One region of the Shewanella sp. LC6 genome, then DNA from elsewhere that is predicted to be linked to it. Evidence: predicted binding sites of a transcription regulator. Region 1 holds the regulator's gene; each other region holds the start of a gene.
The links. Region 1 encodes FliA, which starts transcription of late flagellar genes. Its sites were predicted from a motif close to CTAAAGNTNNNNNNNNNNNNGCCGATA; they were not measured.
Positions count from the first base shown of each region.

Region 2: the regulator FliA is predicted to act here: its motif matches at 6,513-6,539, upstream of FJD32_RS12620 (VC2046/SO_2500 family protein).
Region 3: the regulator FliA is predicted to act here: its motif matches at 2,032-2,058, upstream of FJD32_RS19295 (DUF5610 domain-containing protein).
Region 4: the regulator FliA is predicted to act here: its motif matches at 1,418-1,444, upstream of pomA (flagellar motor protein PomA).

Region 1 is NZ_CP043902.1:1,572,997-1,580,634, forward strand. Features, by position in the region: gene flhA (flagellar biosynthesis protein FlhA) at 1-1,687, shown strand, start outside; gene flhF (flagellar biosynthesis protein FlhF) at 1,699-3,078, shown strand; gene FJD32_RS07110 (MinD/ParA family protein) at 3,083-3,964, shown strand; gene FJD32_RS07115 (RNA polymerase sigma factor FliA) at 3,957-4,670, shown strand; gene cheY (chemotaxis response regulator CheY) at 4,718-5,101, shown strand; gene FJD32_RS07125 (protein phosphatase CheZ) at 5,115-5,852, shown strand; gene FJD32_RS07130 (chemotaxis protein CheA) at 5,868-7,638, shown strand, end outside.
Region 2 is NZ_CP043902.1:2,786,547-2,794,184, forward strand. Features, by position in the region: gene FJD32_RS12590 (IS4-like element ISSba6 family transposase) at 1-1,088, opposite strand, end outside; gene smrA (DNA endonuclease SmrA) at 1,257-1,847, opposite strand; gene FJD32_RS12600 (hypothetical protein) at 1,980-2,555, shown strand; gene FJD32_RS12605 (YchJ family metal-binding protein) at 2,585-3,079, shown strand; gene FJD32_RS12610 (EAL domain-containing protein) at 3,165-5,348, opposite strand; gene FJD32_RS12615 (DUF406 family protein) at 5,538-5,825, opposite strand; gene FJD32_RS12620 (VC2046/SO_2500 family protein) at 5,990-6,478, opposite strand; tRNA gene FJD32_RS12625 (tRNA-Tyr) at 6,604-6,688, shown strand; tRNA gene FJD32_RS12630 (tRNA-Tyr) at 6,728-6,812, shown strand; tRNA gene FJD32_RS12635 (tRNA-Tyr) at 6,930-7,014, shown strand; gene queE (7-carboxy-7-deazaguanine synthase QueE) at 7,195-7,638, opposite strand, start outside.
Region 3 is NZ_CP043902.1:4,304,777-4,312,414, reverse strand. Features, by position in the region: gene FJD32_RS19305 (FMN-binding glutamate synthase family protein) at 1-1,303, opposite strand, end outside; gene FJD32_RS19300 (phosphoglycerate mutase family protein) at 1,315-1,908, opposite strand; gene FJD32_RS19295 (DUF5610 domain-containing protein) at 2,093-2,698, shown strand; gene FJD32_RS19290 (ferredoxin--NADP reductase) at 2,808-3,557, shown strand; gene FJD32_RS19285 (glutathione S-transferase N-terminal domain-containing protein) at 3,629-4,225, shown strand; gene FJD32_RS19280 (hypothetical protein) at 4,232-4,651, opposite strand; gene FJD32_RS19275 (Fe(3+) ABC transporter substrate-binding protein) at 4,867-5,874, shown strand; gene FJD32_RS19270 (iron ABC transporter permease) at 5,933-7,567, shown strand; gene FJD32_RS19265 (ABC transporter ATP-binding protein) at 7,564-7,638, shown strand, end outside.
Region 4 is NZ_CP043902.1:3,447,146-3,454,783, reverse strand. Features, by position in the region: gene dxs (1-deoxy-D-xylulose-5-phosphate synthase) at 1-143, opposite strand, end outside; gene ispA ((2E,6E)-farnesyl diphosphate synthase) at 165-1,046, opposite strand; gene xseB (exodeoxyribonuclease VII small subunit) at 1,049-1,288, opposite strand; gene pomA (flagellar motor protein PomA) at 1,603-2,370, shown strand; gene FJD32_RS15515 (flagellar motor protein MotB) at 2,374-3,294, shown strand; gene thiI (tRNA uracil 4-sulfurtransferase ThiI) at 3,511-4,965, shown strand; gene FJD32_RS15505 (hypothetical protein) at 5,096-5,329, opposite strand; gene FJD32_RS15500 (transcriptional regulator GcvA) at 5,506-6,417, shown strand; gene FJD32_RS15495 (alpha/beta fold hydrolase) at 6,398-7,051, shown strand; gene FJD32_RS15490 (DUF423 domain-containing protein) at 7,145-7,537, shown strand.

The DNA.
Region 1 (7,638 bases):
TGTTGTTACCAAAGGTGCTGGCCGGATTGCTGAGGTGAGTGCTCGCTTTACCTTAGATGCGATGCCCGGTAAGCAAATGGCAATTGATGCTGACTTAAATGCGGGCATTATTAATCAAGATCAAGCCAGAACAAGACGGGCTGAAGTCACCCGCGAAGCTGACTTCTATGGCGCAATGGACGGTGCGTCTAAGTTCGTTAAGGGCGATGCTATCGCGGGTATCATGATTTTAGTGATCAACATTCTCGGTGGTTTTATTATCGGGATTGTGCAGCATGGTTTGACATTCTCTCAAGCCGTTGAAATTTATACCCTCTTAACAATAGGTGACGGGTTAGTCGCCCAAATCCCAGGCTTATTACTGTCAATTGCTGCGGCATTGATGGTAACTCGCCAAAATGAATCTGGCGATATGGGTCAGATGTTGATGAGTCAGATGTTTGACAGTCATAAATCGCTAGGGATTGCTGCTGGCGTATTGTTCGTTATGGGGATTGTGCCTGGAATGCCGCACATGGCGTTTTTAAGTTTCGCCGTTTTAACGGGATGTGCGGCTTATTTTATATTTAAACGTAATGAGGCTAAACGTGCCAAAGCCCTCGAACAAGTCAAAACGGGCCCAACGGAAAGAGCCGAAAGAGAGCCTAAGGAACTTAGCTGGGACGATGTGCATCATGTCGACACTATCGGTCTTGAAGTGGGTTACCGTTTAATCCCCTTAGTCGATAAAGGTCAAGGTGGAGAATTACTCAGCCGGATCAAGGGCGTACGTAAAAAGCTTTCGCAAGAATTGGGATTCTTGGTTCCTGCGGTTCACATACGTGACAATTTAGACCTTTCGCCTAATGCCTATCGTATTTCTCTTATGGGCGTTGTTGTGGGTGAGGCGGATATTCGCCATGACTGCGAGCTCGCCATTAATCCGGGACAAGTGTACGGTAAGTTAGATGGCATTGAGACCCGTGATCCTGCCTTTGGTCTCGAAGCCGTGTGGATTGCCCCTGAACTGCGTGAACATGCCCAAACCTTAGGGTATACGGTAGTGGATGCCGCGACGGTAGTGGCAACTCATATCAGCCAAATATTGACGAATAATGCAGCAAAACTTTTAGGCTACGAAGAAGTGCAACAACTGATGGATATGCTTGCTAAACACTCGCCTAAGTTGGTGGATGGCTTTATTCCTGATGTGATGCCGCTCGGAAATGTCGTAAAAGTGATGCAAAACCTATTAAATGAAGGAGTTTCTGTCAGAGACTTGCGTACCATAGTGCAAACTTTGTTAGAATACGGCACTAAGAGTAACGATACTGAAGTGTTAACGGCGGCGGTGCGTATCGCATTGAAGCGCATGATCGTTCAAGAGATCTCTGGCCCTGAACTCGAAATCCCCGTCATAACTTTGGCGCCAGAGTTGGAACAAATGTTGCATCAATCAATGCAAGCAACGGGTGGAGATGGCCCCAATATCGAGCCAGGTCTTGCGGAGCGTATGCAACAATCCTTAGCGGATGCCGCTCAAAAGCAAGAAATGGTCGGACAGCCTGCCATTTTGCTAACGTCTGGTATGTTACGTGCGACCCTGTCTCGCTTTGTTAAATATACTATTCCTAATCTCAGAGTGATTTCTTACCAAGAAATCCCCGATGAAAAGCAAATACGCATCGTATCTGCCGTCGGCCAGTAGAGGACGCATAAGTGAAGATTAAACGTTTTTTTGCCAAAGACATGCGTGCTGCACTGGCCCAAGTGAAGGACACGCTCGGCTCCGATGCGGTGATTATGTCCAATAAAAAGGTGAACGGCGGTATTGAGATTGTCGCTGCCGTTGACTACGACGAGCCAAAAGCGAAAGCGCCTGCTGCGACTCCGACCTTTATGGATGTGAGTGATGACTTAGTTTCGCTCGGTGCCAAAGCGCCTATCCGCGCTGAAACTAAGCTAAAACCCTCGGCGCCAGCGGACTCACTCCAAGCCTTGCTTGAGAAGCAACAAAATCGTTTAAACCAACAACTCACGCATCAACAACAAGATGCAGAGCTTCCTGCATGGGCTAAAGGATTACAAGCTACCGCAGCTGCGCCTAAAGCTGAGCGCCGTGATATGGGCAATCCCTTCGATAAAAAGTCACAGAGTTCGCAAAAGCAAAATGCCGATCTTGAAGCCATGCGCGACGAGTTATCATCCTTACGTAATTTGTTGACCCATCAGGTTTCAGCATTGATGACTGAGCATAAAAAGCGTATCGACCCTGTCGGTGCCATGCTGGAGTCAAAGTTGTTGGAGGCCGAGTTTTCACCAGCGGTGGCAAACAAATTAGCTGCGCTGAGCCAACACTATACTCCTGCAGAATTAGTTCGTGCACTGCCGCAAAGTCTTGCGAATATGCTTGATAATCAAGGTGATGATATTGTTAAGCAAGGCGGTGTTGTGGCATTAGTTGGTCCCACTGGAGTGGGGAAAACCACTTCCTTGGCTAAACTGGCCGCACGCTTTGCTGCTCACCATGGTGCTGACCAAGTGGCATTGATTACCACAGATCATTATCGTATTGGCGCCTATGAGCAATTGGCCACCTATGGCAAAATCATGGGCTGCCCAGTCAAACAAGCCCATGACCTTGCTGAACTAGAGCAAATTCTGTATCAGTTTAGAAATCGCAAGCTAGTATTGATAGATACCGCGGGTATGGGCCAACGAGATATGCGGCTTTACCAGCAACTTGATAATTTAACTGCAAATAGCAGAATACCTATCCGCAGTTATCTGGTACTGTCTGCCACAGGACAGCGCCGCGTGCTGCAAGATGCTGTAAATCACTTTAAACGCATTCCCTTATCTGGTGTTGTACTCACCAAACTTGATGAATCTGTGTCTTTAGCGGGCGCATTAAGTGTGTTGATCCAAAGTGGATTGCCATTAAGTTATGTTACGGATGGGCAGCGAGTGCCCGAAGATATGAAAGTTGCTGATACTTTGATGCTCGCTGAGCAAGCATTAGCGGCCTTAGAAAACACAGAACAACAATCGTTACCAGACACAGCGTGGTCAGATAATATGACCTGTGCATTTGAGTAGAGTTATGACCCTGGATCAAGCAAGTGGTTTACGTATGATGAATCAACCCTATAACGAAAAAGTGAAAGTAATCGCGGTTACGGGTGGTAAAGGTGGTGTGGGTAAAACCAGCGTATCCATCAATACTGCCGTAGCATTAGCCGAGAAGGGCAAGCGTGTCTTAGTGCTTGATGCTGACCTTGGCTTAGCAAACGTCGATGTCATGTTAGGGATCCGTGCTGAACGTAACCTTTCCCATGTATTGTCTGGCGATGCTGAGTTAGATGACATTATTGTCCGGGGGCCTAAAGGTATTGGGATTGTGCCAGCCACATCGGGTACTCAGGGCATGGTAGAGCTAAGTCCTGCGCAACATGCTGGCTTAATTCGTGCTTTCAGTGAGATGCGCACCCAGTTTGATATCCTCATCGTGGATACTGCCGCGGGGATTTCTGACATGGTACTCAGTTTCTCCCGTGCGTCACAGGATGTGTTGGTTGTTGTTTGTGACGAACCAACGTCTATTACTGACGCCTATGCATTAATCAAAATCCTCAGCCGTGAACACGGCGTCTTCCGCTTTAAAATTGTTGCAAATATGGTGCGTAGTTTACGCGAAGGTATGGAATTGTTTGCTAAACTCAGTAAAGTGACCGACAGATTCTTGGACGTGGCACTTGAATTAGTTGCGACCATTCCATTTGATGAAAATTTGCGTAAATCGGTTCGCAAGCAAAAGTTAGTGGTTGAAGCTTATCCTAAGTCTCCCGCTGCAATTGCTTACCAAGGCCTAGCGAATAAAATTATGAGCTGGCCAGTACCACAGCAACCTGGTGGGCATTTGGAGTTTTTCGTTGAGCGCTTAGTTCAACGACCAGATTTTCAAGAGGAAAAAACGAGTGAATAAAGCCGCAGCGTATACTTGTTTAGACAATAAAACGTCAATCGTTGAACAGTATGCACCGTTGGTTAAAAGAATTGCACATCACTTGCTCGCCAGATTACCTGCCTCTGTGCAGTTAGATGACCTGCTACAGGCGGGGATGATGGGATTATTAGAAGCATCATCTAAGTTTGATGGCGGTAAAGGTGCAAAGTTTGAAACCTTCGCCGGCATAAGGATCCGTGGCGCCATGTTGGATGAAATCCGCCGTGGCGATTGGGTTCCTCGTTCTGTCCACCGAAATAATCGTCGAGTTGCCCAAGCTATTGATGAATTAGAGCAAGTGCTAGGTCGTGATGCGCGCGACACAGAAATTGCAGAAAAACTTGATATGACGCTCGATGAGTACCATCATATTCTTAACGATGTTTCTGTTGGTAAAATCATAGGGATAGAAGACTTAGGCGTATCACAGGATATACTCACTACAAGCGATGATATTAGCGATGGTACGTTTGAGGTCTTGGCAGAAACCCAGTTTCATTCTGCACTTGTTGAGGCGATAAAATTATTGCCCGAAAGGGACGCGCTAGTGCTATCGTTATACTACGATGAAGCATTGAATTTAAAAGAGATTGGCGCCATTCTTGAGGTAAGCGAATCGCGTGTTAGCCAGATATTAAGTCAGGCAATGTTGCGACTCAAAGGCAAACTCAAGCATTGGACATAAGTATAATTATTAATTGAGCACTGAATGTCAGCTCACCGGAGGAAACCTTGGACAAGAATATGAAGATTCTCATCGTTGATGACTTTTCGACAATGAGACGTATCATCAAGAACTTGTTGCGAGACTTGGGCTTTAACAACACCCAGGAAGCGGACGATGGCTCAACCGCCTTGCCAATGTTGCAAAAAGGCGATTTTGATTTTGTCGTTACAGACTGGAATATGCCAGGCATGCAGGGTATCGATTTACTTAAAGCCATTAGGGCCGATGACTCCTTGAAGCATTTACCGGTATTAATGGTCACTGCCGAGGCAAAACGTGAACAAATTATTGCTGCAGCACAAGCGGGTGTGAATGGGTATGTGGTAAAGCCTTTTACCGCAGCAACATTGAAAGAGAAGCTAGATAAAATATTTGAACGACTCGCTTAAGCAGGGATGAGCTATGAAGTCACATACATCAGGGCTCATCACGCTCGAGCATGCTCAGCGTTTAGTCGAACTGTTAAGCGCGAATGAACAAAATCAAGCTGATGATTTATTAAGAGAACTGGCAGCTCCTCTTCAGAGGGAACTTTTTGATGAGGTGGGCAAACTCACTCGCCAATTGCATAGCGCTCTTATGGATTTCCAAATCGATAATCGGTTAGTTGAGTTAGCCAATACAGAAATACCCGATGCTAAGGAACGGCTAAGTTATGTCATTGACATGACTGAACAAGCTGCAAATAAGACTATGGATGCTGTTGAGGAGTGCTTGCCGTTAGCGAATGCATTAACCGCGAACATCCAACAAGTGATGCCATCGTGGGACAAATTAATGCGTCGTGAAATTGCCCTCAGTGATTTTAAGGTGCTTTGCCATAACGTTCAGCATTTGATGTCGCGAAGTGAATTGGACTCAAACCGATTACGCGAATTGCTCAACCAAATATTGATGGCGCAGGATTTTCAAGACCTGACTGGACAAATGATCCGCAGGGTAATCGATCTAGTGATGGAAGTTGAAAGTAATCTGGTGTCTATGCTGACGGTGTTTGGTGAGCAGCCAATGATTGAGAGTCAGATTACTCAGAAAAATAATATTGAAGCTGAAGGGCCGATAATGAATGCCGAGCTTCGTCAAGATGTAGTAACAGGTCAAGACGAAGTGGATGATCTGCTATCGAGTCTGGGTTTCTAACTGGGAGTCAATTTGATGGCCTTTGATGTAGATGAAGAGATACTCCAGGACTTTTTAATCGAGGCGGGGGAAATATTAGAGTTGCTTCAAGAGCAGCTTGTTGCCCTTGAGAATAATCCTGATGATACTGACTTGCTAAATGCCATTTTTAGGGGGTTTCACACCGTAAAGGGCGGCGCAGGTTTCCTAAGTTTGACTCCCATGGTTGATGTCTGCCATGAGGCAGAAAACACATTCGATTTATTGCGTACTGGCAAGCGCAGTGTCACAGCAGAATTAATGGATATTATTCTTCAGGCTGTTGATGCGATTAACACCATGTTTGCTCAAACCCAGCAGGGAGAGCAACAAGATCCTGCTGATGCTGCATTACTTGCAAAGTTAAAGTTACTTAGTTCTGGTGAGCCTCTGCCGTCAGAATTAGGACAAACTGCGTCAGAGCCTCAATCTATTGCTGAGCCCGAACCCGAGTCCGTTATTGAAACTGTTGTTGACGTTGTCGCAGTTGAAGAGATGCCTGTTGAGGCTGTGAGTTCTTCAAACTCAAGTATTGATGAGATTAATGAAGCGGAGTTTGAGGCTTTGCTTGATGCACTGCACGGTAGTGGAAAAGGTCCCGGTGTGACTAACACTACTAATGCTGATGTTGTGGCAGCACCCACTGCGTCAACTCCCTCTGTATCAAATACAGCCAAGCCTAAAGTACAACAAGCTACCAGCTCGGGTGATGATATCACTGACGATGAGTTTGAAGCCCTGCTTGATGAGCTTCATGGTTCAGGAAAATTTAATGGCAAAGTAGATACACCTATATCACCTCAGCCTAAGGTTGAAACTGTTGCTGTGCCAGTGTCAACACCAACACCAACTGCTGTTGCTGTCGATTCAGACGAAATTACTGACGATGAATTTGAGCGTTTACTCGACGAACTTCATGGAAAAGGTGGGGCACCAGCCAAAGCTGTTGCAAAAGTGGAATCTGCGAAACCGACTCCCACTCCTGCCACATCTGCTGCGGCTCCTGCTGTGCCTAAAGCCAGTGTTACTCCGGTAACCCCTCCAGCGGTTAAACCTCAGGCCGAAGTTGCGCTCGCCGAGAAGGCTCCTGTTAAAGCTGCCGCTGCCGCATCAGCAAATGTTCCTCAAGGTGAAACGACCGTTCGCGTAGATACTGCACGACTCGACCAAATCATGAATATGGTGGGAGAGCTAGTATTAGTACGTAACCGTTTGGTGAGTTTGGGCATTAGTCGTGATGACGAAGAGATGTCTAAGGCACTCGCGAATCTAGATTTAGTGACTGCTGACTTGCAAGGCGCGGTCATGAAAACCCGTATGCAGCCTATCAAAAAGGTTTTTGGCCGTTTCCCTCGCGTTGTTCGTGATTTAGCCCGTACGCTCAATAAAGAAATTGATTTAGTGTTGGTCGGTGAAGAAACTGACCTTGATAAAAACTTGGTTGAGGCGCTGGCGGATCCTTTAGTGCACTTGGTTCGTAACTCGGTCGACCATGGTATTGAAATGCCAAATGACCGTGAAGCCTCTGGTAAACCCAGGACGGGGACGATTACTCTATCGGCAAGCCAAGAGGGTGACCATATTCTGCTAAAAATCGAAGATGATGGCGCAGGTATGGATCCCGAAAAGTTAAAACAAATTGCCATTAAACGTGGCGTGCTGGATGAAGATTCCGCTGCGCGTATGACGGACAATGAAGCTTATAACTTGATCTTTGCCCCAGGCTTTTCGACCAAGGTCGAGATTTCAGATATCTCTGGTCGTGGAG
Region 2 (7,638 bases), 1.2 Mb from region 1:
GGCAAGCTTTTAGCCATCAGCAACATCTTATATCTAATGAGATTATAGGCCAGTAGCACGCCCCATAACTCTTGAGTCACCAGCTCCGGTAGTTGACTGCGGAGCGTAAAACGACTCTCCAGTAGATGTTGTTTCATCTCTCTGTAGCCCAGTTCGATTTCCCATCGATGGGCATATAAGTCGACGATGTCTTCGCTGGGGTAACGCATCGGGTCTGTCAACGAGGTCAAAATGGCGACTGACTTACCTTTCACTGTCTTAGTCAATAAACGCGCTTCAAGGGTATCTGGGAGCTGCGGCCATTTCTTTCTGGCTTGAGGTGTCGTGGTGAGTTTCACCCACTGGTCATGTTTCCCCAGCGTTCGCACTACTTCATATTGAGTGCCTTTCTTCAATGGCAACAACCAGTGGCTATCAGGTTGCGCTTGCTGCCAAGCGTGCAGCAGGCCGAGCGAGTAAAATCCTCGGTCAAATAGGGTTAGGCTGTGATTGGGAATGCTAGGAATGAGCTGGGACGCTAAGTTCATTTCATTTTCGGCAACCGAATCAAAGGCGCTGTTGACCAACAAATGGCTGCTTAATTCCATCAAGCAAACCATGCGAATTTGCGGATAAGCCGCTTCGCCTGAAGCGTTGGCGGTACGCGCAAAGGCGGCTTGATTTTGGACACTATCGGGTGTCCGCCACACGACACCGTCAACACCATACAAGTTAAGACCGCACCAATGAGGATGTTCAGCTCTCGCGTGCCAGGTATTGGCGCTGCGGTTAAATACTTCTCTAATAACCTCACTGCCCAATCGTTTACGTGCCTGAGTCACGGCGCTGCGTGCAACATAATCAATCTCTTGCGGCAAAACAATGTCGAGTTTGTTGATGAGTGACCGAACAGACTCCCCTCGGAACAAAGCCATTCCGATAACGGCCCAAATCATCGCGTCCATCGGCAATTTACGCCGTCTTAACGTCGCAACGCCCTGAGAGTCTAGGCAAGATTGAATTAACTCAGGTTCTAACACATCTGCTAAGCAGGTGAATTCGGTTAGGCGGGTAATATGAGTACGGGCGAGTGCTTCTGAGAGTTGCATAAAAAATCCGATGACATGAGGTCATCGGATTTTGATCTTTTCAGCGAGATCGTCAAGCGATCTGTCTTAACTGATCGGCATTACAACGATGTTGGGCATTTTTTTAAGCTCCAGTATTAACGTCTAACGCTCGCGACAATCAGAGAAATCAATGCGTTCGCAAATCCATTAACGCCAACCCATTCCCTTACGATTTGCTTCTTTATTCTCAATCTTAAGCTGCTCGGATTTAGTCAACATCACATATAAGGCGCCCGTGCCGCCCTGCTCGGTTTTCGCAGAATGGTAGGCAAGTACCATATCAAGCTGAGATAACCAGTGACATACCGCTGATTTAAGCAATCCAGCCACGGGTTTACTGTTATGGCCTTTACCATGAATGAGCATCACACAACGTTCACCATGGGCCTGCGCCGCTAACAAATAATTGAGTAACGCATCTCTGGCCTGACTCAAACGGTAGGCATGCACATCTAACTCCATTTTAATACTGTACTGCCCCAGCCTTAAGCGCTTAAAAACAGCCCCCTGAACCCCTTCACGCTTAAAACTGGCTATATCATCGGGTGCCATAACCGGGATCAAGCTTAAATCCAGCGGCATACAAGCTAAATAAGCCTCACGTTGCAGCGCATCACGGCGCTGAATTTGCTCATCCGTTAATGCCTTAGGTTGTAAATTCACCACCTTGACATCACCTTTAAGTGGCACAACTCCCGCCATTTCTTCAAAAAATAGTGCCGATTCATTATCCAGCATGGCAAGCTCCTCCACTCTTCACACTCAGTGTGCACTTTTACAACAGAAACACACTTTGTAAACATTCACCCCTTTAGTTCAGCGGGCGCCTCCATTATAGTGGCGCCATGAATGCTTGATTAGAATAATGTAATGAGATTTTTGCTGCTAGCCCTGATATGCCTATTGTCGCTGCCGAGTTTTGCGACCCCCTCAAAAGCCAAGACCAGCATGACAACAGATCAATTGATAAATGCGAATTATCCTTTGTTTACTCAAGCATTTAATGAACTTAATCACGACGTCACTGCCGAGATTTATGCTAAAGACGCAAGTTATCTGTCAGAAAGTCAAAGTAAAGAAATTTATTATGGCCGTGATAATATTGTCGCTATTTATCAGCGCTTTTTTGATAAAATCCGAACCAAAAAGGCCCGTATCGATATCGACTTTCGGGTGCTAAACCGCAAATTATCAGGCAACAGCGCGTTCGACACTGGCTATTATTTAGTGCGTTTTTATCCCGCCGAAGAGACTGGCGAACCCGTGAGTGAATTTGCAGGCAAGTTCGTCATTGGCACACAAAAAGACACCCAGCACCGCTGGAATGTCACCCTTGATATGAACAATCGAGCCGAGCCTAGTTTTTATTTGAATGCGAAGCCTGTGCCAAATCTTTACTATGGCCGTCAGTTTCCGCCATTACCTGACAGTAAAAAACCAAAGTAATAATCTTTATTATTGAGCAAGTTACACTCATGACACCAGAAGCCTATTGTCCCTGTTGCAGCCAAAAACCTTATCAGCACTGTTGTGAAACTTTGCACCTTAATGTTGATTCAGGGACTCAAGTGGCCACCAGTCCCGAACAACTAATGCGTTCACGCTACTGCGCATTTGTGTTGAAAAATTTTGATTACATTATTAAAACTCACCATGTAGACTTTCTCGATGGCTTAACCTTCGAACAACTACAGCAAGGCCCACATCCACATTGGTTAGGGCTTGAGGTCTTAGCTGCGAATGAAAAAATCTATCCCGATGGTACTCAACGCGGCAATGTGACCTTCAAAGCTTGGTATAAACTCGCGGGTGAGATTGATGCAATCTATGAACGATCTGAGTTTATATTTGAACAGGGCCGTTGGTACTATACCCAAGGACAACAAATGCAGGCCAAACGCCCTAGGCGCAACGATCCCTGTGTTTGCCAGAGTGGTAAGAAATTTAAACAGTGCTGCTTAACACGATAGTTGTTGATGAAAGTATCGACTCATAAAATAAAGGCAATCAATTGATTGCCTTTATTTTTTCATCACACCAATACGAACATCTGGTTTAGTGGGCGATAAAACTCGATTGTTTCGCGGCCAGCAAAAACTGCGCAAACTCGGGTTCTCGCAGAGCTGGACTGTATAAATATCCCTGTGCCTGATGACACAAACTCTTGGCTAAAAACGCCTCCTGCTCAACGGTTTCTACCCCTTCTGCGGTCAAGGAAATATTGAGCGCACTCGCCATCGCAATAATGGCCGAGACGATTTCTTGGCTTTCGCGGCTAATCGTCAAATCTGAAATAAACGAGCGATCGATTTTTAACTTACTGATAGGAAACTGTTTAAGGTAGCGCATCGAGCTGTAACCCGTCCCAAAATCATCGATAGCCAAGCCTACCCCCAGTTCAGCCAACTCCTGACACAATAAGGTCGCATGGCGAATATCGCCCATGAGTTCCGTCTCTGTAATTTCTAAAATTAAGGTTTTGGGCTTTAAACGATAACGGGTTAAGAGTTGCCATACTTGTTCATACAAATTACCACTAAAAAACTGCCGCGCAGACACGTTAACATGCATGCTAAGATCGGCATTGTGATGCTGCCAAATATTCAATTGCCGACAGGCCGCCTCTAATACCCAACTGCCTATCGCATTGATCATCCCCGATTGCTCGGCAATATCAATAAACGCGCCGGGATATAGCACGCCTCTTTTGGGATGATGCCAACGAATAAGCGCTTCGGCACCGATATAAGTTTGCTGTTCGAGATCCCTTAAGGGCTGGTAATAAAGCTCAAATTGTCGACCGCGAATAGCACTATGCAAATCGCGTTCAATTTGCGCATCTTCCTTAAACGCACTCAGCAATGTACTGTTAAAGACTTGAATTGCTGTGCCCTTTTTCTTCTTCGCATATTGCACTGCAATATCGGCGCAGGTCAGTGGTGCAAATAAATTTGCCACCGACGCAATATCAACCACGGCCAGTGCGGGTTTAGGTTCCACTTGTTCACGGCCAATTAATATCGGCATGGCTAAATGCTGGTATAAGCGGGTGCTGATATAGTCCAGATCATAAACTGCGTTGTCGTCGGTCAGTAATACCGCAAACTCATCACTACCGACACGAGCGATTTCAGTCGCTTTGTTGATGTCTGAAAAATGCTTTAAGCGCCGGCCAATCTCAATCAACAGGCTGTCGCCATTTTCATGACCATAAGTATCGTTAAAACGCTTAAAGGCGACTAAATCGACTAGCAACAGTAGCCCATGTGTTGTTCGCTCGAGCACTCGATTAAAGTGACTGCGATTGTTCAGTCCAGTCAAGCTACAACGCCACGCCAGACGTTCCAACTCCGCTTTGTAGTTATGCTCATCCGTACTTTCTTCACCCGACACTAAAGCGTAATGATTGCCTCTATCGGTGATAAATTGGCTCACAACATATTTCAGCCAATAACGACTACCATCAGCACGATTAAATTGCACTTCACCTTTTGCCAGTTCACCTCTGAAAATTTTTGCTAAGGTCTGCTCAGCTAACGCATTGTGCTGTTTGAAAAAAGTTAAATCACGTAAATTAGTGCCAACGCTCCTGCTCCGAGAAATACCACTAATATCCTGATGGGCTTGGTTAACGTACTCCACTTTTTCAGTGTGCAAGTTAATCAACATAGTCATTTGACGAGATTGTTCTATGGCGCAGCGAAAAAGGCTGAGACGTTCTTCTTTATCGTAAGCATGTTTGGTAGCAAGAGTGAGGGCTAATTGATCGGCCATTTGGCAAGCCAGATGAATTTCACTATCGTGCCAATGGTGTGTGAGCTGCGCGCGCTCAATGCAGAGCACGCCCTCAAGATGGCCATTGATACGGATGCCAACTTCGAGACTAGATAAAATTTGGCGTGGAATAAAATAACTATCGACTAATTCGGTCAACCGCGGGTCAATAAGCGTATTACCAGCATCTATATGTCTGTGATTTTTTAGTTCATTTAAATAACGCGGCACCGTTTGCAGCAGTTTAGGACGGTAGATGTCCTGCAGCGCCATCGCCCCAAACTGGGCGACGAGAGATTGGGTGTTTTGCTCGGCAGAAAAAATCCACACCGACACCAAGGAGACCGCTAAATTCTGACACAGTAGCTCTGTCGCTAACTCTGCCGTCTTAGTGAAATCACCCTGCTGCTTTGCCGTAGAATGGACTAAAGACTCTAATAAGTGTTGATGCTGACGTCGCTTCACTCTGATCCCTACAAAACTTCGTGTTGGGTAAAACGATAATGCTGCGACTAACACACCAAAGATAGGAGTGTTAATGGAGCCGATTTATCATTGTTTTTGTTGACGCAGATTACACGATCTACATTTAAAACAGCAACATCGGCCACACTTTATTACAAATTAACCTCGACTTGTATCACAGGGGTTGCGCTATAGACCATTCTCTAACTGGAAAATCATTTTTTCGACACTGACATCAAATACCAGTTTGAGCGTCACACCCGTTTCACCTCGAGTAACGCTCGCTTGCGTGTGTCGAAAACGTGTCTGGGCACGCTCAACCATCTTTGCCGCCTCATTTTCCGCCTCGCCACCCGTAAACTGCAACTCAAGTACAGTATCTTGTTCATCAATCACTGCGCCTATGTCGACAAAGCTGCCGCAATCGGTACATGTGTCGTTTACTGTGGGGGTTTGTCCTGCAATGATACCTTTCATAGGGTTATCCTCTCTAATGGTCTCATGTTAAAAACTCAACATAAGCGACTCAACATTAATATCACTAACGACTAATTATAGGGAATGATGATGAGAGAGACTCTGGTATTGCTCACGCTTATTACCCGAAATAATACCTTTGATAATAAATAGCCTCAGTAGCACTAAGCACTGGCTAAGCGTGGGATCAAATTACGTTGGATCGCCAGTTGATCGGCAAAGTGCATGATTTCAACTTGAGGAGATGGCAATTGCCCCCGCTGACGCAAGCGAGTTGTAAACTCACAGTTACTTAAGGCTTCGGCCATGGCGATGGGTTCACCACCTCGGATCACTAACGCTTCCGGTCGCAAGGCCTGTTGCAATTGAAATGCTCTTGCCCCTTGCTGCATAAACACGGCGCTATTGTCGATAATATGATTGTCTGAGGATAAATCCGCCACTAACGTTTGTTTTGGTGGTAATTCAAACTGACGTTGTAGTTTTTCGGCAGTATCGAGTTCTTTTTGCCATTGAAACTGCGCCATGTCCCTCGCGTCAGCAGACAATAGCGACAGCAACAGGGCAAACTCACCTCGCCTGTTGTGTTCGATTGCCGCATTTAAGCGGGAGCCAATTTGGGCTTCATTGATTAAAGGAACATCGATTTGCATAAAAAAACATCGCTAAAACAACTCGTTGTCAGTTAATCGACCAGTTGAACAAGAACTTTAGGAAAATTTTCATATTTAGACTTTACATGCCTAAGGTTTCTGACTACTATGGCGGCCGCAATTGAGGAGGGGTTCCCGAGTGGCCAAAGGGATCAGACTGTAAATCTGACGGCTCCGCCTTCGAAGGTTCGAATCCTTCTCCCTCCACCATTTGCACTAACAATTAGTGATGCTATAAAAGATACTCGTGGAGGGGTTCCCGAGTGGCCAAAGGGATCAGACTGTAAATCTGACGGCTCCGCCTTCGAAGGTTCGAATCCTTCTCCCTCCACCACTTTTATCTTCTGTTGTTCGTCAATCGTTAGTCTGCTGTAAACTTGCTTTACCCTTAAATCTGGCCAAGATTTAAGATGATTTTTAAGCGCAACTTAAAAGTCGGAAGAAAATATGTGGAGGGGTTCCCGAGTGGCCAAAGGGATCAGACTGTAAATCTGACGGCTCCGCCTTCGAAGGTTCGAATCCTTCTCCCTCCACCACTTCTTTCTCATCTCACGCTATATACCGCTTTATTCCCTAAGTTTTCTTTCTAGCACTCCACCTTATACAAAATTATTTTTATCGCTTAGTTAAAACTATTGTCTTTAATTCATAGATTTTGCTGATAAATAACGCCCCTTTCGGAGCGTTAAAGAAGAGTGCACAGCACTAAGTGGCGATTAATCGATATTTAAGTACTTATGGGTCTGAATCGATAAACGCCAGTTGCGGGCAATACACACCTTCATGGCTAATTCCGTCGCCCTTGGTTTTTGGCTGATCGGTTGCAAACAAATAGTTTTCGCTGACACATCAATCCCTTTGAGTAACTCATCGAGTTCGTCGATATGATGTTCGGTCGCTATCGGATGCTTTATTTCGTTGGCGCGGGTCAAGGCCTGCGCTAACACCTTATAACCACCTCTCATATTGATCTTGGGCGAGACAGTCACCCAGGTATCAGCATCGCACTTCACCTCAAAGGTGCCGCTGGTCTCGATTTGAGTGGCAAAGCCGGCAGCGTGGAGCGTGAGGGTTAATTCATTCAAATCATACATACAAGGTTCACCACCTGTGATCACCACATGGCGCGCCGTGTATCCCTTAGCGTTGAACGCCTCGAT
Region 3 (7,638 bases), 2.3 Mb from region 1:
GTCCTTGCTGAAGTTTTTTATTGTGTGTGGTAATTCCAGTGGGACAAGTGTCCTTGTTGCATTGCAATGCTTGAATACAGCCTAAGGCGAACATATTCCCACGGGCTGAGGCGATAAAGTCGGCGCCTAAGGCGAGTGCCCAAGCAACCCGTGAAGGGACGATGAGTTTACCAGAGGCGATCACTTTGATACGTTTACGCAGTCCACGTTGAATCAATATATTGACCAAAATAGGTAGACTTTCTTTTAGCGGTAGGCCAACACAATCCATTAAAGGTTGCGGCGCGGCACCTGTTCCACCATCGGCGCTATCTAAGGTGAAAAAGTCTGGAGCAGATGCTTCTCCACGACGTTCAATTTCATCGCAAAAATCTTCAAGCCATGTTATGTCGCCGAGTACGGCTTTTATTCCTGTGGGTTTACCCGTTACTTCGCGCACTCTGGCAATCATATCCAGAATATCGCCAACATTTTTAAACTCGATATGACCGTTGGGACTGATGGAATCTTGTCCCTGTGGAATACCGCGAATATGGGCGATTTCCTCTGTCACTTTTACGCCAGGTAGGATGCCACCTTTACCGGGTTTTGCACCTTGACTCATTTTGATTTCAAACATTTTGACTTGAGGGTGCGCTGCAATTGTTTTGAGTTTGTTATCGTCTAAATGGCCGTGCTCGTTACGAACGCCATATTTGGCGGTGCCGATTTGAAAGACTAAATCACAGCCGCCCTTTAAATGATAAGGGCTTAAACCGCCTTCACCTGTATTTAACCAACAACCTGCCTGCGCCGCACCATGGGATAAGGCGGTGATAGCGGGGCGGGACAGAGCGCCAAAGCTCATGGCAGAGATGTGGCAAATGGTATTTGTGGTGTAAGGTTCGCGGCAATCGGCGCCAATAGTTAGCGGATGAATGGGTGTAATGTCCTCATCTTGGGTCGGAAAGGCGGTATTCATAAACATAATCGTACCTGTCGTGTCCAAGGGCCGGGTCGAGCCAAATGCTATCGTTCTATCGACATTTTTAGCCGCTCTATATACCCAGCTTCGTTCTGCGCGGTTAAAGGGGAGTTCTTCCCTGTCCTGGGCAAAAAAGTATTGTCTGAAAAATTCACCTTGTTTCTCAAATAAATATCTAAAACGACCAATCACAGGATAGTTATGGCGTACTGCCTGTTTGGTTTGCAATTTGTCAGCAAAGTACATGTAGACAATGGCTAGAGCGCCAAAACCGATAATGATTAAAAACAGCCCAGATAAGAGATCTAGTCCCCACATAAACCAATTCAATTCGTGCATCTTGTTATCCTCTATTCATTGCCGTAGCGGGTGGAGATCAAGCTGGCAGCTTGTCCATCATTAATAGAAAGTAAAAACAACTGGCTGTAATCATCTTCACTGATGTTGGGAATGTCTGGTCCACCGAGAGCCTTGATGATAAGTGGCACGGTGTTGGAGTGCCCTGCAATTAAGCTGTTACCTTTAACCGCATGTACTTGTTCAACAATATGTTGGATATGGGTTTCGAGAGGTTTTTTTGCCTCGAGCACAGTAATCGGTAAATGCCGTTCCGTTGAAATCGGTAATAAGGTTTGCTGAGTTCTTTGATATTGAGTCGCAATCAGCTGTGAAATGGGGGTACGTTTTAAGGCGCTGATAAGCGCCTGAGCACGTATATTGCCACTGGCTGAAAGGGGAGGATCGCCTGCGGGCTCATCAGCTTTTTCTGCATGTCTTACGATAATGATTAATCGATTATCGGCAATAGCTTGATTGATCGGACTAAGTCCAATGCTGGCGAAGAATAGCAGACTTATCAGTAATGATTGTATTAGCGTTCCTGAATTGAAACCGATTCTTCGATTATGCCGCAAAAAACCATGTACATACTGGGCGATTGCCATGCCTTATATCCTTATTTTATGGGCGTGTGCAAGAGTGGGGTTAGGATGGTATTGAATAAACAAACCTATTCTCTATTTGTATCATCGCATTAAGTATGAATGGTACTGCAATTTATAAAATTGCTAAAGTTGCTCAAATTTTGGTCGATAATTAAGTCTCCCCCAAGTTGAGTGGACTAGCATCATGGAAATCAATAACCCTGCACAGGTACAGAGCACTTCTTCGACCCACAGTAAATATGCTGAAAACGCGGCAAATAGTGATAAGACGAAAAATGTGGATGCCACCTCTAAACAGACGGCGCAGCAAACTAGTAAGCAGTTAATGAATCAAGCAATTCTATCGGCGCAGGAAGATGTAAGCCTAAAGTCGGGTGATCAATCTATGACCTTGCTTTATCGCGCAGCAATCGAAGCGATAAACAAAGAGTTAGCTCCTTCTATGGGCGAGAACGCGATTCAAACCGCCTATGATAACGGTGTCGATACGTCCCCCGAGGCCACTGCCGATCGTATTGTGAGTTTCGCGACGCAATTTTTTAGTGTTCATCAGCAGCAAAATTCGAATATGAGTTTTGACGAACAGCTCGACAGCTTTATGACCATCATTGGTGGCGCTATCGATAATGGCTTTAAAGAGGCGAGGGATATTTTATCTGGTCTTAAAGTGTTGCAGGGCGATATTGCCGATGGTGTGGATAAAACCTATGGGCTCGTTCAAGAAGGATTACAGGCCTTTAGGGACAGTTTTAATAAAAAATCAAATGAGACTCAAGCGACTAACACTTAATTTAATCCTGCATATCTTAACTCTTAAGCCCCTTACAATAAGGGGTTTTTGTTGTGTGAATAACCGTCTATGCTAGGAGCCTATTTAACGTTTTGCTTGAGGGCGAGTTATGTGGACTAGGGGACGCGTTATTGAACGTATTGATTGGAACGACAAGTTATTTTCACTGCGGATAGCGGTCGAGTTAGCTCCCTTTATTCCCGGTCAATTTATTAAACTCAGTCAACTGCAAGATGATAAGCGTATCGCTAGAGCTTATTCCCTTGTTAATTCTCCCGATAAACCCTATGCCGAGATTTTGGCTGTTGCTGTAGAGGATGGCCAGTTATCCCCACAATTACAGAATCTTACCATCGGTGATGAAATAGAAATCACTCCAACGGCAACGGGTTTTATGACCTTAGATGAGATCCCAAAGGGAGAATTACAAGGTCGGCATTTATGGTTTTTAGCCACAGGTACGGCCATCGGGCCATTCTTATCCATGCTGGATACCGCCGAACCTTGGCAGCGTTTTGAGAAAATTGTGCTTGTCTATGGTGTGCGCGAAGCTAAAGATTTAGCCTACCTCGATAAACTAAAGGCTTATTCGATGCAATATCCAGATCAGTTTATCCTGTGTTTAACTGTGACCCGTGAAAAGCTTGATGACGCATTGCAATGTCGTATCCCCGATGGCTTAGTCTCGGGTGAAATCGAGCGGAAAGTCGGATTAACCTTAAGTGCTGCGGATTCCCAGGTGATGATTTGCGGTAATCCTGGGATGATTAGCGGCGCCCAAGCGGCATTGCTTGATAAGGGGCTCTCGAAAAATTTACGCCGTGCTCCTGGGCAAATTACCGTAGAAAAATATTGGTAATAATGAGAGTGTTTAGCATCCGTTACCAACGTATTCGTTGCTTTATAGTTGTCGTTTAGAAGGATTTTTTGATGAAGTTGCTCTGCTCCCTTGCGTCACCCTATGCTCGCTGTGTTCGTAGCTTAATCCGTTATTTAGGGATTAAAGATATTGAAGAAGTTCTCGTTAATCCAATGGAAAATACGGCACAGTTGCTTGATGTTAATCCGTTAGGTCAGATTCCTTGCCTGATCACGAATGATGGCGTGCCTATTTTCGATAGCGAAGTGATTATGCGTTATCTGGACGCAGAATTAGGTTCACAGGAAATGTTTGGCGGTCAACCTTATAACTGGGTATTGCAGTGCCAGTACTCGATGATCAAGGGATTAATTGATAGCGCGGTGAAGTTGCGCCAAGAGCAAATGCGTGAAGATGAGGGGGTGAGATCAGCTTTTTGGACATCACGTTTTGAGCAGGCTCTGCTGCGTGGGTTGATGCAGATGGAGCATCAGAGCGTGATTACTCAAGCAACCATACAAGCACCACAGTTAGCGTTAATCTGTTTGTTGGATTATATGGATTTCAGACACCCTGAACTCGATTGGCGTAAAGTTGCTCCAGCGACTGCGATCTGGTTTAGCGAAATGCGTGATTTACCTGCGTTTGTAGATACTCGCCCACAATAAATATTGTCAATGGTCGGTTAAGCGCCGGCCTTTAGGCTTATCTCGGCGATTATGTTCACCAAATGCGCCGAAGAGCTCTTTAGTCATGCCGTAGTCAACTCGGCGATCGTTACCAGCTTGGCGCCTATCGTCATAGTGTTTATAGTGGCACTGACATTGGCTTTGGGTGCAGCCTTTGATTGGAATTTCAGGCGCTTCTTTTGACAGGAAGCGTTTTCCTTTAATTGCATCGACCTGTTTGCAGCAATTTGCTTCATTTTCAATACTCACGCAGTGGAAGGCATTCAATATCGTCGTTCCGTGCTTTGCTCGTTTTGCCAAACTCGTGGTTTTGGCAAACGACTTGTGCTGCTTTTGACTATTTTGGTAGGTCATAAATATCACTAGTCCAAGAATAGTAATGAAGAGTAGTAGCATGCTAAACATAATACCTCCCAACTATTTTTAAAAATTAAGATTCAGTTTAGTTTGGTTTGAGATAATTTGCCTTTTTATATCTTAAATTCATTAAAAACAAAAAGTTATACTAACTATTGCTCTCCTCAAGTCGATCAATTACTCTTGCGAAACTGATAACTATTATCATTTTTAATCTAAGAACGACTCACGTTTGACGTCATCATTTTGAGGAGAAATCGCGAATGAAATGGGTAACTTGTGCCGCTTTAATTGGGTTAATATCGGTTGCACAGTCTGCACATGCGGATGAAAAATTAACGGTTTATTCCTATCGTCAAGCATTTTTGGTTGAGCCCATCTTGAAGCGCTTTACTGAAGAAACAGGCATTGGCGTGAATGTGGTGTTTGCCAAAGACGGGATTGCCGAACGTATCGCCCGTGAAGGTCGCTTATCGCCCGCCGATCTAGTGTTAACTTCAGATTTTTCTCGTTTGGTCGAATTAGTCGAAAAAGATCTGACTTCTCCCGTGAAAAGTGAGCAGCTCAATAGCAATATTCCTGCGCAATACCGCGATCCGGATGGGCAATGGTATGCCTTGACGATGCGTGTTCGTAACCTCTATACGGCAAAAGATCGCTTAGGCCCACAAGCGATTAGTTATGAAGAACTCGCCGATCCTAAATACAAAGGTAAGATTTGTACTCGCAGCGGTAAGCATCCTTACAACATCGCCTTGGTGGCTTCGATGATTGCTCATCACGGTGAGGCGGACACGAAAACGTGGCTACAGGGCGTGAAAACTAACTTAGCCCGCAAGCCTCAAGGTAACGATCGCGGACAGGTTCAAGCGGTAAAAGAAGGCCTATGTGATATCGCGATTGGTAACAGCTACTACTATGGCAATATGCTGCAAGATCCGGAGCAAAAGAGCTGGGCTGAAGCCGTGGTGATTAATTTCCCGAATCAGGCTGACCGCGGTGCCCATGTCAATGTTTCAGGTATGGTGCTTACTCGCCACGCGCCGAATAAAGACAATGCTATCAAGTTGATGGAATTCCTCTCTGGCGATGTGGCGCAAAAAGCCTATGCCGAAGTGAATATGGAATATCCAGTAAAAGCCGATGTTGCACCTTCAACCTTAGTGGCCTCTTGGGGCGAGTTTAAATCTGATAAGTTGCCGATTTTCAAGCTGGCCGAATATCACCAAGCAGCAGTGAAATTGTTAGATGAAGTGCAGTTTGACCTCTAGTTAGGCAGTTAAATCGATAAGTGCGCCATTAATTGGCGCACTTGTTTAAAGGAGCCACATGATTTTAGGATTAGCCAGAAGCTGGTCGCTTACTGGTTATGCCATAGCTGTGCTACTGGTGTTACCCCTCGTTGCGTTACTTCTTCAAGCGGCTCAGCCCGATGAGGCCGTTTTTGGTCATCTACTTTCTACTGTATTACCGACATACATCACTAATAGCTTATGGTTGATCCTGTGGGTGAGTACTGGCTCACTCTTGCTAGCGTTGCCCTGCGCTTGGTTAATGGCGCGCTGTGAATTTGTCGGTAGACGGTATTTGCAATGGGCTTTGTTATTGCCCTTGGCCATGCCAGCCTACATTGTTGCCTACGTGTATACGGATTTATTTGATTACGCCGGCCCAGTACAAAGGAGTTTGCGCGCGCTCTTTGGTTGGAGCTCACCGCAGGATTACTTTTTCCCTGATATTCGCACCTTAGGTGGTGCAGCGTGTGTGTTATCGCTGGTGTTATTTCCCTATATTTATCTGTTAGCGCGTACCGCGTTTATGGAGCAATCCTTAAGTTTGGCGCATGCATCAAGGATCATGGGCTGCTCGCCTTGGCAGAGTTTTTGGCGTTTATCTTTGCCAATGGCAAGGCCCGCCTTGGCCGTGGGTGTGGCATTAGTGGCGATGGAAACCGCAGCGGATTTTGCCACAGTTAACTACTTTGCCGTGCCAACCTTAACGACAGCCGTATATGACACTTGGTTGGGCTATGGCAATTTAACCGCCGCGGCAAAGCTCTCGGCCATTATCCTGCTGGTGGTGTTTAGCTTGATTGGCGTTGAGCGTTTTGCCCGCCGTAAGCAGCAGTTATTCCAAAAACAGTCCCGCATTCAAGCGAGCGATTTATATCGGCTCTCACCAATGCAAACCCTGTTTGCCCTCGGTTATTGCATCACCTTGTTACTGCTGGCCTTTGTGCTGCCAAGCGGAATTTTACTCTCCTACGCTATCGGTTATTTTGAGCAGAGCTGGGATTCGATTTTCTGGCAATTGAGCGTGAATAGCTTGAGCCTCGCGCTCATTACTAGCCTAGTGTGCTGCGCGATTGCATTGATATTGATGTTTATTCGCCGTGTGAGCCCAAGGACGAGTGATGCATTGCCATCGCGCTTGGCTTCAACTGGCTATGCTTTACCCGGAACGGTACTTGCCATTGGTGTATTGGTGCCATTAACCCTGCTCGATTTTGCGATTAACGACGTCGCCGATTGGTTGGGGATGGCAGGCCCTGGGCTCTTGCTCACTGGCAGTACGGCTGCGCTGGTTTTTGCTTTTTGTGTGCGCTTTGTGGCCATTGCGATTGGCAGTGTTGAGACTAGCTATAAACGCATCTCGCCCTCATTAGACATGGTGAGTCTAACACTTGGGCAAAGCCCTCGACGTTTGCTCCAAAGAGTGCATCTGCCGCTGCTCACTAAGGGATTATTTGCCGGGGCGCTGCTGGTGTTTATCGAAAGTATGAAAGAATTACCGGCGGCATTGTTGCTGCGTCCCATAGGTTTTGAGAATCTTGCGACCTATGTCTTCCAGTTTGTCTCAGACGAAAAGCTTGAATATGGCGCCTTGCCCGCCATTGTGATTGTGCTCGTGGGTTTAGTCCCGCTGATTTATTTAAACCGTTCTTTGGAGCAAGATAGCCGATGACCAGTACGCTCAATCTTCATCAAGTTCATAGCGATTATCAGGGCCAACAGGTACTCAAAGGCTTAGATTTA
Region 4 (7,638 bases), 1.9 Mb from region 1:
CCGCTGGACATGCCAACGGACTTAAGAAGGAACTCCCGCAACTCATCGGCCAATTGGGGTAATAGGGCCTGTGGAAGCTGGCGGAGTTCATTAGGTGTGTTGGCCTGTGCCAACACCGGAAACTGAGAAATGTCCAAACTCATAGCGAGATACTTCGTCTCTTTTTATATTCTTCGCTCAATAATATAGCGGGCGAAGTCTGCAATTAACTGGCTATTGTATGGCAATTTAGCCAGCGCTGATAGTGCCTCTTGGATCAGTTGCGCGGCGGTATCTTTTGCGCCTTGCAGTCCAAGTAGTTGCGGAAAAGTACTCTTATTTGACTCGGCATCTGAGCCTTGAGGTTTGCCGAGTTCTTCCGTGGTGGCAATAATGTCCAGAATATCGTCTTGGACTTGGAAGGCAAGTCCTACGGCATGGGCAAATTCCATCATAGTCTGATATTGATCTTTTGGCGCGTTCGCGGCAATCAATGCTAACTCAACGGCGCAGCTGATCAGCGCCCCTGTTTTCATATTATGCAGTTGAGTTAATGCTTTAAGATCAATGTGCTTATCGGTGGAGGCTAAGTCGATGGCTTGACCGCCACACATCCCCCGATAACCAGAGGCTTTTGCCAATGCTCTGACCATAGCGATATGTTGCTCGCTGGTAATCCCTGGCACGGCTTCAGTCACAATCTCAAAAGCTAAGGTTTGTAGTGCATCCCCAGCAAGAATTGCGGTGGCTTCATCGAAAGCGATATGCACTGTGGGTTGACCACGGCGAAGTGCATCATCATCCATAGCGGGTAAATCGTCATGGATTAACGAATAGGCGTGGATGCATTCAATCGCGGCGGCGCAGGCATCGAGTTTTTCAAGTGCTACACCAAACATTTGCCCGACACTGTAAACCAAGAAGGGACGAATGCGTTTTCCCCCTAAAAGGGCGCCATGGGTCATCGCGGCTTTTAACTGAGGAGCTGTATCTTCGAGTGTACTAAAACGTTGTTTTAATTGGTTATCAACTCGTAGTTGATATTCTTTTATTGCATTGACTAACACGCTTATTCGCCCTCAACGGCATAGGGAGAGAGGGGCGCATTTTCATCCTGCTTGAGTAAAATGGCCACTTTTTGCTGAGCTTGTTCAAGTTTTGCCTGGCTGTTACGCACCAGATTGATGCCTCGTTCAAATTGTTTTAACGCATCATCGAGAGAGACATCGCCCTGCTCTAACTCAGCAACGATGCGCTCGAGTTCACCAAGGGATTCTTCAAAACTGAGATTTTCGGGTTTCTTTGCCACGTTAATAATTCCTTTGAAAGAGCGGACACAAGGTATATCAGGGCGGCTCAAGGGTCAAATTCAGTCGATGGATATTTGCTCGATAGCACGCTTTGTTGCTGAATTTTTTTCAGAAAATAGAAATTGCCACTAAACTTGCTTAGAGCTTGTCCGATAAATGACAATAGTAGCATTATGCTTATAATCATCTTAAGACATCATAAAATAAGGCTTGGGTTAAGACCAAAGTGTTAACCGTTGACGGATGACATTTAGTGTTATTTTGCCAATAGAGTCAGTATCATGTCGTTTATACAGAATATTGAGGAGCCGTTGTGGATTTAGCTACAGTTATTGGACTAGTCGGGGGCTTTGGTTTTATCCTTTGGGCCATGATGACCAGCGGCGGCATTGCCATTTTTATCGACGTCCCCTCTGTTTTTATCGTATTCGGTGGTTCCTTCTTCGTCGTGATGATGAAATTCAATTTAAAACAGTTTTTAGGTGCGGTAAAAATCGCAGTAAAAGCCTTTATGTTTAAAATTGATAAACCTGAAGATCTTATCGAACAATCAGTGACGATGGCTGATGCGGCGCGTAAAGGTGGATTTCTTGCTCTTGAAGAAGCACAAATTTCCAACAGTTTTATGCAAAAAGCCGTCGATATGTTAGTGGATGGTCATGACGGTGAGGTGGTGCGTGCCGCGCTTGAAAAAGATATCGCCCTCACCGAAGAGCGCCATCGTAACGGCATTGCCATTTTCCGAGCTTTTGGTGACGTAGGACCCGCGATGGGGATGATTGGTACCCTAGTGGGCTTGGTGGCGATGTTATCCAATATGTCGGACCCGAAATCGATTGGCCCTTCAATGGCGGTTGCGTTGTTAACTACCCTATATGGTGCGGTAGTGGCTAACATGGTGTGTATTCCTATCGCCGATAAATTAAGCCTTAGAATGGGTGAGGAAATGCTAAACCGTAACTTGATTATGGATGCGGTATTGGCGATTCAAGATGGCCAAAACCCTCGAGTAATTGAAGGCTTTTTGAAAAACTATCTTGCTGAAAAACAGCGGAAAATCGATACAACGGACGGAGAGTAGCCCATGGCTAAGTGCAACTGTCCACCGCCCGGAGCACCACTCTGGTTGGCAACATTTGCCGATTTGATGTCCCTCTTGATGTGTTTCTTCGTGTTGCTGCTGTCATTCTCCGAAATGGATGTGATGAAGTTTAAGCAGATTGCAGGTTCGATGAAGTATGCATTTGGGGTGCAAAACAAAGTCGAAGTCAAAGATATTCCTAAGGGGACGTCTGTGATTGCCCTCGAGTTCCGTCCTGGTCGTCCCGATCCCACGCCGATTGAGATCATCAACCAACAAACCAATGAAATGACCGAACCCACGTTGGATTTCCAAGCGGGGGAAGATGATAGTGCGGGTGGGGTACAACAACAGAACGGTTCGCAGCGAGGTGGCGAAGCAACGGCTACAGCCCAAGAAACCGCAGATGCAGTGAAGGCCGAGGCTGCGGCAGCGCAGGATAAGATTAATCAGCAAGTGAAAAAAATGGCGCAGGAGCTCAATAAAGAGATCACCGATGGGGCGATTGAAATTGAGTCACTTGGACAGCAGATTATTATTCGAATCCGTGAAAAAGGTTCATTTGCCTCAGGCTCTGGTTTCCTACAACCGCGATTTAAACCAGTGGTGCGTTCGGTGGGTGAGTTGCTCAAAGATGTGCCGGGAATTATTACCGTATCGGGTTATACCGACGATATGCAGATAAGTGATGAGCTCTATAGCTCAAACTGGGATCTCTCCAGTAAACGTGCTGTAGCTGTGGCTGATGTGTTATTGCAGGTCAAGGGCTTTGATCCTAAACGGATGAAAGTGGTCGGTATGGCCTCAAATAATCCAATTGTTTTAAATGATTCGCCTGAAAATCGCGCGCGAAATCGTCGAGTTGAGATTGCGATTGAACAAGGTAAAGCAAAAGAATCCGAAGAAATTCAAGTAGGTAAATAGCTTTTAATCCAAATAAGTTATTTGATAAAAACGCCGTGACTTGCTCACGGCTTTTTTATTTGGGCTTTTTTGACTATAAGTTCAACTGTGCGTAAGCGCACGCCACGAGCAGCCCTAGTGTGGAAACAGGTGCGCCAATCGCCGTGAGTTTGTTATAATCCGGCGATTATTCTTTTAACCAATTTTGCTGTTGCCAAAATTGCCCGCGGAAATCCCATGAAGTTTATTGTAAAGCTGTACCCAGAAATCATGATGAAGAGTAAGCCTGTGCGCATGCGCTTCACTAAAATGCTTGAAACCAACATCCGTAACGTGCTCAAAAAAGTTGATGAAGATGCTAAAGTGCAACGTCAATGGGACCGTATTTGGGTAAAGGTGCCAAATGATAAACCTGAATTAGCTCAGGCCTTTGGTGAGCGTTTAGCTTGTATCCCTGGGATCGCCCACGTAGTGCAAGTGGATGAATACAGCTTTACGTCAGTTGATGATATCTACCAGCAAGTATTACCCGTTTATCGCGACCAAATTGCCGGCAAAACCTTCTGTGTACGTGTCAAGCGCACTGGTAATCACGATTTTAACTCTATTGAAGTAGAGCGTTATGTCGGTGGTGGTTTAAACCAGTTTACCGATGCGATTGGCGTGCGCTTAAAGAACCCCGAAGTCACTGTTAACCTCGAAATCGAGGGCGATAAACTGTATATGGTGACTAAGCGTATCGAAGGCTTAGGCGGTTTCCCAATGGCAACGCAGGAAGATGTGTTGTCGTTAATTTCGGGCGGTTTTGACTCGGGCGTATCGAGTTATCAATTTATTAAGAAGGGCGCTCGTACCCATTACTGTTTCTTCAACCTAGGCGGCGCGCAGCACGAGATTGGCGTTAAGCAGGTTGCTTACCATTTGTGGAAAACCTATGGTGAATCCCACAAGGTGAAGTTTGTGTCCGTGCCGTTTGAGCCTGTGGTGGCCGAGATTTTAGAGAAAATCGACAATGGTCAAATGGGCGTGGTGCTCAAGCGTATGATGATGCGCACCGCGGCACGTATTGCTGAGCGTATGGGCATTCAGGCGATTGTAACAGGTGAAAGCTTGGGTCAAGTGTCGAGCCAAACCTTAACCAACTTAAACGTGATTGATCGTTGCACCGATATGTTGATTTTGCGTCCGCTGATCACTATGGATAAGCAAGATATTATCAATGAATGCCGCCGTATCGGCACCGAAGATTTTGCTAAGTCTATGCCGGAATATTGCGGTGTGATTTCACAAAAGCCGACTGTTAAAGCGGTACTGGCTAAGGTGGAAGCGGAAGAGACGAAATTCTCTGAGGATTTGATTGACCGTATCATAGAGCAAGCCGTGGCTATTGATATCCGGGAGATAGCAGAACAAATGAATACCCGTATCACTGAAACTGAGACCGTTGTTGCTATCGACACCAATGAAGTGGTGATTGATATTCGCGCCCCAGAGGAAGAAGAGAATAAACCGCTGGAGATTGAAGGCGTGGAAATCAAGCGCATTCCTTTCTTCAAATTAGCGACTCAGTTTGCCGATCTCGATAAGCAAAAGACTTACCTGCTGTACTGTGAGCGTGGCGTGATGAGTAAATTACAGGCACTTTACCTGATTGAGCAAGGTTATCACAATGTTAAGGTTTACCGCCCTTAAGCGATAACCAGCAAAGTGTATGCAAGGTCAAGCCTCGGGTTTGACCTTGATATGCAGCAATCTACGGGATTATGAATACAAAAAAGCCGCATTGGAATGCGGCTTTTATGTTATTGCGAAGCAGTGCAATTTACTCGGTTTTGACCACTTGCTGTGCTGGTAACACCTCATCGGCAATCAATAAGGTGGGATCTTGCAGCGCTTCTTGGTGCATTTTTTCCATCGTTGCCGTCAGTTCGGCATTGATACTTGTTTGTAAATCACTGGTGTCGATAATAATTTCAGCATTGATAACATTAGCGTAGACATTGGCACTGAGTGCGCTGACTAACACTAACGCAAAAGCAGATTTTAAATTGAACATAGTCGCCTCCGGGCTGACAAAGTATTGCTGTCAGACATTCCCATCACCCGTTCGAGATTGTCCAACTCATGTGTTTCGTTGGCGCAAAATTTAATCAAAAATGCTGGCCTTTACAAACGATTAAATGTAACAATACGGATTAGAAAAACTAATTAAAAATTGAGATAGAGATCACTATGTCAAGACGCTTACCACCACTGAATGCGGTTAAAGCATTTGAGGCCGCCGCACGGCATTTGAGCTTTACTCGAGCGGCTGAAGAATTGTTTGTGACTCAGGCTGCGGTGAGTCATCAAATTAAAGCGCTGGAAGATTTTCTCGGATTAAAATTATTTCGCCGAAAAAATCGTTCACTGCTGCTAACCGAGGAAGGCCAGAGTTATTTTCTCGATATTAAGGACATCTTTATTCAATTGGCAGATGCGACCGATAGGCTGCTCGCACGTAGTGCTATTGGTTCGTTGACCGTGAGCATGTCGCCAAGCTTTGCGATTCAGTGGCTGGTGCCGCGTCTGTCCAAGTTTAGTGAAAAGAATCCTGATATTGACGTACGGATCAAGGCGGTGGACACAGAGGCCAGTTCCTTAACTGACGATGTTGATGTCGCGATCTATTATGGTTTAGGCAATTGGCCTGGGCTGCGGGCCGATAAACTTCGCAATGAAGTGCTTATTCCGGTGTGTTCACCCATGCTGTTAAATGGCCCTAAGCCGCTGTCAAAGCCGGAAGATTTAAAACACCACACATTGCTACACGATATGAGTCGCCACGATTGGCAGGCGTGGTTTAGACAATGCGGTATTACCGATATCAATGTGAACCAAGGTCCAATTTTCAGTCATTCTTCCCTCGTCTTGCAGGCGGCAGCTCATGGTCAAGGTGTGGCGTTAGGTTATAGCGTGTTGGCTCGGCCCGATATTAAGGCGGGACGACTGGTATGCCCATTCCAAGAAGTGCTAGTGAGCAAAGATGCTTACTACCTCGTTTGCCAACAGAATCATGCCGAGCTGGGTAAAGTGGTCGCGTTTCGTGAGTGGATGTTAGATATGTTTGCCGAGGAGTCACGCAGTGAGTTGTTGCCCGGATAATCCCTCGGTAAATGTTGCACTGAGTGCCCATGTGTTAGAAGGTGAACCCTCAGAGATCTTGATTTTATTTGCCCATGGCGCGGGAGCGAATCGAGACTCAGACTTTATGTGCCAAATGGCAGCAGGTCTTGTTGCCAAGGGCTTTCAAGTGATGCGTTTTAACTTTCCCTACATGCAGGCTAATGCCATGGATGGTAAAAAGCGACCGCCAGACAGGGCTCCAAAGCTGCTTGCCTGTTTTAGCGAGATGCTCGATGTGGCACACGCTCAGCCTAAGGTTAAGCGTGTGGTCTTGATGGGCAAATCCATGGGCGGACGCATGGCGGCTTTACTGGCTTGTGATAGCGTACAAGCCAGCCGTATCGATAGGGTTATTTGTTTAGGTTATCCCTTTATTCCGCTTAAGGGCGGTGAGCCTAGGTTGGAACCCCTGAACGACTGCCAAGTGCCCGTGTTAGTGCTGCAAGGGGAGCGGGATAAGTTTGGCGGCAAGATGCAAATCCCCACTAATGATATTCAAATTGAATACTTAGCTGATGGGGATCATAGTTTTGTCCCAAGAAAGTCGTCAGGTACGACTGAAGCGGCTAACCTTGCACTGGCTGTTGATTTATCAGCAAAATTTATTGGCTAATGTTTCTTCTTGATATGACGTAAAGTGCTCAGAGTCTGGATTAACGGCTCGGGCGTCATCCGTTGTAAAGCCTATTGGTTTTTGGAGGTTAAAATGCGTAAAGGATTGTTGTTACTCGCCGCGGTAAGCGGTTTTTTTGCGGTCGCGCTAGGTGCTTTTGGTGCCCACGGTTTAAAAGCCGTGGCGCCCCCAGAGTTGATTGAAGTGTTTAATCTTGGGGTGCAATACCACTTCTACCATACCTTTGCCTTGATTGTGGTTGCTTTTGCGGGGCAGTGGTTAACCTCACGTTTACTCGATTGGGCGGCGTATTTATTTATTGCGGGTATAGTGCTGTTTTCTGGCTCGCTCTACGGTTTGGCGCTGGTCGGCAGCAAATGGTTTGGCCCTATCACGCCGATGGGCGGCGGCTGTTTCCTCTTAGGTTGGTTATTGCTGGCCGCGGCCGTATGGCGCCATAAAGTGGTGGATGGTAACGAGTCATAATGCTTGTATGGCGCAGCTACTGCGCCGTGCGTCCACGCAGCCAATAGCACAAAAGCCCGATAGCAAATCGGGCTTTTGTGTATTGAAATTGCTATACTGGC